DNA from 2 places in the Pseudomonas sp. NPDC089734 genome. Region 2 is predicted to be linked to the other one. Evidence: predicted binding sites of a transcription regulator. Region 2 holds the regulator's gene; the other holds the start of a gene.
What was found. Region 2 encodes LexA, which represses DNA repair genes until DNA is damaged. Its sites were predicted from a motif close to CTGTNTNNNNANACAG; they were not measured.
Positions count from the first base shown of each region.

Region 1 (3,413 bases), on a different contig from region 2:
GTAAGCCTGCGACGACAAAGGCGACCTCAGGGTCGCCTTTGTGCTTTTTGGCGGGTCAGTTTTTGGCGGTCACGACCATTTTCTTCGCGTGAGCCAGAGACTCTTTGGTCAGGTCTATACCGCCAAGCATGCGCGCCACTTCTTCTATACGTTCATTCTTGTTCAGTTTTGAGACGGCGGTGCGGGTTGCATCCTGGCCTCGTACCTTGTGGACGAACAGATGTTGATGGCCCTGTGCTGCAACTTGCGGAAGGTGGGTGACGGTCATGACTTGCCCGCGCTCCCCCAGGCGACGTAACAACTGGCCGACAATTTCTGCTGTCGGGCCGCCGATCCCCACATCCACTTCGTCGAATACCAGGGTCGGCACTCGCGATGTTTGTGCGGTGATGACCTGGATGGCCAGGCTGATGCGTGACAGCTCGCCGCCCGACGCGACCTTGGCCAGAGCCTTGAGCGGTTGCCCGGGGTTGGCGCTGACCAGCAGTTCGACCTGTTCAAGGCCGTGGGGCAGCAGGTCGTTGCCTGAATTCGGTTTCAGCTCGATGGTAAAACGCCCGCCCGGCATGCCCAGGCGCTGGATTTCCTGTTCGACGGCGTGAGCCAGCTCGCCTGATGCGCGCTGACGCAGGTCGCTCAGTTCCCTGGCCTTTTCCTGATAGTGGCGGGCGAAGGAGGCCAGTTCACATTCAAGGCGCTCGATGGACTCGTCGTTGGCGTTGAGCGTTTCGATTTCATCCAGCAGTTTCTGTTGGAGGCTGATGACTTCCGTTGGCTGGATGCGGTGCTTGCGAGCCAGAGTGTAGATGGTGTCCAGGCGCTCCTCGATCTGCTGAAGTCTTGCGGGGTCTGCGTCGAAATGGTCCAGGAAACGGTTGAGCTCGCCCACGGCTTCTTCGATCTGGATCTGTGCGCTGGACAGCAGGTCGGTGGCTTCGCTCAGGGCGGTAGGCGAGTTATTGATGCTGCCCAGCCGGTTCAGGCTGGCGGTCAGGGCGTTCAGGACATTGCCCGAATCGCTCTCGCTGCATTGCTCCACGACCTGACGGCAGATGCTCAGCAGGCTTTCCGCGTTGGTCAGGTGCTTGTGTTCCTGTTCCAGCTGTTCCAGCTCGTTTTCACCCAGGCTCAGACTTTCAAGCTCTTCAAGCTGATAGCTGAGCAGTTGATGCCGGGCGCGCTGTTCGTCGCCGGAGTTGGAAAGCCGTTCAAGCTCCTGGCGGGTCTGGCGCCAGCGCTGGGCGGCCAACTGGACCTGACGGGCCAGGTCTGTCGCGCCGGCGTATTCGTCCAGCAGGCGGCGATGGGTGTCGGTTTTCAGCAGCGACTGATGTTCATGCTGGCTGTGAATATCGATCAGGAGTTCGCCAAGGGCTTTCAGGTCGCCTTGCGGGCAGGGTGTGCCATTGATGTAGGCGCGGGAGCGCCCTTCGGCCGTGATGACCCGACGCAATATGCAGGGGCCGTCGTTGTCCAGGTCGCGTTCCTTCAGCCAGCTCTGCGCTTCGGGAATATCCGACAGATCGAAGGTGGCCAGGATGTCGGCCTTTTCGGCTCCCGGACGGACGACGCCGCTGTCGGCGCGGTCCCCGAGTGTCAGGCCCAGGGCGTCCAGCATGATCGACTTGCCGGCACCGGTTTCGCCAGTGATTACGCTCATGCCCCGATCCAGCTCCAGATCGAGGTGTTCAACGATGGCGTAGTTATGTACGGAAAGGTGCACCAGCATGGAGTGGCTCCCAAGCGATTTGTCTGGTTATTTATACAGTGTTTTGTTCAGTGCTGACAATGCTTGAACTTAGCTCGATTTGATCGGTTGGCGAGGTTTTTTAGTTCTTGCGGTAATCGATGCTGTAGAAATTTTTTCAGCCAATACGCAGATACCTCGTACCTGGCCCTTGAAGCCTGAAAATCCGTTCCCATATAGGGGGGCAGAAGCGCGAGATGGGTTCGCGGACGTTTTTGAGAGGAGAACACTATGGCTGACGAACAGAATCTGGATGCGCAGACCCAGGACCCGGCAGGCGAAACCGCTTCGGGTGATGATCTGGCAACTCGTGTGCAAGTGCTCGAGGAGCAACTGGCTGCGGCGCAAGACCAGTCCCTGCGAGTCGCTGCAGATCTGCAGAACGTACGTCGTCGTGCAGAACAGGATGTGGAAAAGGCTCACAAGTTTGCGCTTGAGAAGTTTGCAGGCGATCTGCTGCCTATCGTCGACAGCCTCGAGCGTGGCCTGGACCTGTCCAGCCCGGATGACGAAAGCATCCGTCCGATGCGCGAAGGCATCGAGCTGACACTGAAAATGTTCAACGACACCCTCAAGCGCTATCAGCTTGAAGCCATCGACCCACATGGCCAGCCATTCAATGCCGAGCATCATCAGGCAATGGCCATGCAGGAAAGCGCCGATGTCGAGCCGAACAGCGTTCTGAAAGTGTTCCAGAAGGGTTATCAGCTTAACGGTCGCCTGCTGCGCCCGGCCATGGTCGTGGTCAGCAAGGCACCGTCGCCTGTTTCGCCATCAATTGATGAGCAGGCTTGAAATCAGCTGTCTGGCCCCCATTTATAGGCCAAGCGTTTAAGAGCTACCGCAATTTGTAAACGCAGTTGCGGCAACCAAATCAAAGTTTCGGGAGAGTCAAAGATGGGCAAGATTATCGGTATTGACCTGGGGACTACCAACTCCTGCGTCTCTATTCTGGAAAACGGCAACGTCAAGGTTATCGAGAACGCCGAAGGCGCTCGTACCACCCCTTCGATCATTGCTTACGCCAACGACGGCGAAATCCTGGTCGGTCAGTCTGCCAAGCGCCAGGCTGTGACCAACCCGCACAACACCCTGTACGCAGTAAAGCGTCTGATCGGTCGTCGCTTCGAGGAAGAAGTCGTCCAGAAAGACATCCAGATGGTCCCGTACAAGATCGCCAAGGCTGACAACGGCGACGCATGGGTTGAAGTCAATGGCCAGAAAATGGCGCCTCCTCAGATTTCTGCCGAAATCCTGAAGAAGATGAAGAAGACCGCCGAAGACTACCTCGGCGAAGCGGTCACCGAAGCGGTCATCACCGTTCCGGCCTACTTCAACGACAGCCAGCGTCAGGCTACCAAGGATGCCGGTCGCATCGCGGGGCTGGATGTAAAACGTATCATCAACGAACCTACCGCAGCCGCTCTGGCTTACGGTATGGACAAGGCGAAGGGCGACCACACTGTCATCGTTTATGACCTGGGTGGCGGTACTTTCGACGTGTCGGTCATCGAAATCGCTGAAGTGGATGGCGAGCACCAGTTCGAAGTGCTGGCAACCAACGGCGACACCTTCCTGGGTGGTGAGGACTTCGACATTCGCCTGATCGACTACCTCGTCGACGAATTCAAGAAAGAAAGCGGCATGAACCTCAAGGGTGACCCGC
Region 1 is NZ_JBIVGV010000010.1:66,792-70,204, reverse strand. It holds gene fur (ferric iron uptake transcriptional regulator) at 1-4, shown strand, start outside; gene recN (DNA repair protein RecN) at 56-1,729, opposite strand; gene grpE (nucleotide exchange factor GrpE) at 1,979-2,542, shown strand; gene dnaK (molecular chaperone DnaK) at 2,645-3,413, shown strand, end outside.
Region 1: a site for LexA is predicted at 1,753-1,768, ahead of recN (DNA repair protein RecN). Genes of this name have one in related genera too.

Region 2 (3,413 bases):
GCTCGATATTACGGGCAAAGATGATCAAACCGCCCACTTCGGGCTGACGCAGAAACTGACGGTCTTCGGCGGTCAGCCAGGTACCGGCGACATCGACCATCAGGGAGCCTTGCAGGCCAGAACTCATAGAAAAAACCCTTAGCACCATTACCAATTCTTCAATGGGAAGGCATGGTGCTTGATCCTGGAGCCACGCGCAATGCAGGCGTACCCGACAATAGCGTCAGGCCTTGAGGGCGACCGGAGCGCTTGAAGAACTCTTGGTACGCGGCTTGAGCTGCGCACTGATCATTGCGCTATCGGTCACGCCGGTTTCGGCACGCATGCCCGCCGCCAGAAACGGCACCATCAGACGCATGACCTGCTCGATGGAGGTGTTCACGCCGAAGTCGGTTTCGGCAATGGCGCGCAAGGCCTTGATGCCCGACATGCTGAAGGCGGCGGCACCCAGCATGAAATGCACGCGCCAGAACAGTTCGATGGGAGGAATACGGGGAGCGGCTTCATTGACCAGAACCATGTAGCGGCGGAACACCTTGCCGTACATGTCTTCCAGATAACGACGCAGGTGACCCTGGCTCTGGCTGAACGCTAGTCCCAGCAGACGCATGAAGATCGACAGGTCGTTGCCACTGCGGGGCTGCACGGCCAAGGCCTGCTCTACAAGGATTTCCAGAAGCTCTTCAAGACTGGGCTTGTGCTCGGGACGCGCCTGACGCCGCTCGAGTTCACGATCGAGGCTGATGCAGAACGGCCCGAGAAATCGCGAGAACACGGCCTGGATAAGCGCCTTCTTGGAGCCGAAGTGATAATTCACGGCCGCCAGATTGACCGAAGCCTTGCTCGTGATAAGACGCAGAGAGGTTTCTGCAAAGCCTTTTTCTGCGAATAACTGCTCGGCAGCATCAAGAATGCGTTCAACGGTTTCCGACTGGGCCATGGCTCTCTGCCTAACAAACGAACGTTTGAAACATACGTATCAGCCGGGGCTGTTGTCAAGCGGGGCCGTTCACATTGTGGCCGAACAGTCACGTATCCGGATTTTAAATGACAGATTGCATTCAATGCCAACCAGAAGCCGATCCGTTCGGCGCGACCGTTTGGCAACCGGAATGCAAAGGATGATTGCCAACCAGCCTTTACTGTATATAATCCCAGTCACTGTATAAAAAGACAGAGCGCTCGACATGATCAAACTGACGCCACGCCAGGCCGAGATTCTGGGCTTCATCAAACGCTGCCTGGAAGACAACGGCTACCCGCCTACCCGCGCGGAAATCGCCCAGGAGCTGGGATTCAAATCCCCCAATGCGGCCGAAGAACATCTCAAGGCTCTTGCCCGCAAAGGCGCCATTGAAATGACGCCCGGCGCATCACGCGGCATTCGCATTCCCGACTTCGAGGTCAAGGCAGACGAAAACAGCCTGCCCATCATTGGCCGCGTCGCTGCCGGTGCCCCGATCCTGGCCCAACAGCATATCGAAGAGTCCTGCAATATCAACCCGACCTTCTTTCACCCCAGCGCCGACTACCTGCTTCGGGTACACGGCATGAGCATGAAGGATATCGGCATCCTGGATGGCGACCTGCTGGCCGTGCACACCACCCGCGAGGCCCGCAACGGCCAGATCGTCGTTGCACGCATCGGTGACGAGGTCACGGTAAAGCGCTTCAAGCGTGAAGGCAGCAAGGTCTGGCTGATTGCCGAGAACCCCGAGTTCGCACCGATCGAAGTCGACCTCAAGAATCAGGATCTGGTCATCGAAGGTCTGAGCGTTGGCGTCATTCGCCGATAAGGAGACGTTATGCAGTTCCATCAAGCACCGCACACGCAATTGCCATTGTTCGAGGCGTTCCTGGCCCAGCCCATCGCTCCGATGCTTGTCCATGTAGCCGAAGAAACCTGGAGCAACGAGCCAGAAGCTTTCAGTGAGCTGGCATTGCGTGGCGCTGCCGGGAACTGCCTCAACCTCCTCGCACCCATCCTTCGGGAATTGAGTCAGGACACCAGCGACCGCTGGCTGACACTGATCGCACCGCCTTCAAGCCTGACGCAGACATGGCTCAGAGAGGCCGGGCTCAACAGGGAGCGAATCCTGATCCTGCAACCTCGCGGTACACAAACCGCACTGGAGCTGACGCGTGAGGCGCTTCGACTGGGGCGTAGTCATACGGTTGTCAGCTGGATCAATCCGCTGGGCATCGGAGCTCGTCAGCAGTTGATCAGTGCCGCCAGAAGCGGAGAGGCGCAGAGCCTGAACATTCGGCTGGGATGAGAACCGGTTCTTAGTGCAGAACGCGAGGGCCGGTGTCCTTTTCAAGCTCACCTTCGACCAGACGTCCGGCCATCTGCACGCCCACACTCAACATTGCCTTGGCAATCTCGATATGCTGGCCTTGCAGAAAGGACTTGGCATCCGCCGAAAAATCAAGGGTTACCAACGCCCCCTCATCATCGGCACGACGCAGCTCTATACGGCCGTCAGGTAGTTCGACAATTTCAAGAAAAGAGGTAGGCATCAGGACAAATACTCCGCGAAAGGCGAGCATTGTACCAGTCTGCCAGCCTATAGATCATTGGTTTTAGCACTCGCTCAAGCCTTCACGAAAACGAATCGCCAGACTCTTGAGTTGTTGGCGCCAGCCTTCCAGTTCCTTGCTGGTCAGCCCTGTCTCGGGTTCGTCATCCAGATTGACCGCCACAATCATGGGCTGAGTGACGTCACCCTTCGGGGCTTTTGGAGCACGAGGCGGCTCGAACAGTGCGTTGTAGGCCGCCAGCAACTGTGCCAGCCAGGTTTCCCTGGAGCGCGCCAGTTCGACCAGCTCGGCCATCTCGGGAATCGCGATGGCGTCCAGCGTTTCCTGGGTCAGCAATAACTCGGCACGCGGCGCGCCCGCCTGTGGCAAGCGGTAGAAACCGGCGATTTCATGGCACAGACCCAGCAAGGCACCATACAAATGAAACAATGCCGACTCACGCTCTGCCTGAAGCAAGGCCGGGGCATTCACGGCCTGCCCTGTCTCGGCCTTGCCGAGTGCTTCCAGCGCAAGGCCTGCAAAGTAAATCTTCTGGTTGGTGCGGGTATAGAGTTCATGGGCCATGACGGCATTCTCCATAACGGTCAGATGAAACGGGGATACTGACAAACGTCAAAGCTCTCGGCAGGCCCCTCCTGCCAAGAGCTTCTCGAACCGTGACACCCAGGCCCGCCTCACGACGGGCACTGGAATCAGCGTTTGTCTTCGACCTTCCAGACACCGCCGTCGTAGAACGCACGCCAGCCGGTCGGCTTGCCTTCCACTTCGGTCTGCACATATTGCTCCTTGGTCTTGCGGCTGTAACGAATTACCGCCGGACGGCCATCGGGGTCTTTCTGCGGCGCTTCACAAAGGAAGTGATACTTGGGATC
Region 2 is NZ_JBIVGV010000008.1:146,119-149,531, reverse strand. It holds gene nagZ (beta-N-acetylhexosaminidase) at 1-115, opposite strand, end outside; gene ACIPY9_RS12995 (TetR family transcriptional regulator) at 224-940, opposite strand; gene lexA (transcriptional repressor LexA) at 1,188-1,796, shown strand; gene sulA (SOS-induced cell division inhibitor SulA) at 1,806-2,276, shown strand; gene ACIPY9_RS12980 (hypothetical protein) at 2,287-2,520, opposite strand; gene ACIPY9_RS12975 (DUF6586 family protein) at 2,584-3,105, opposite strand; gene topA (type I DNA topoisomerase) at 3,234-3,413, opposite strand, start outside.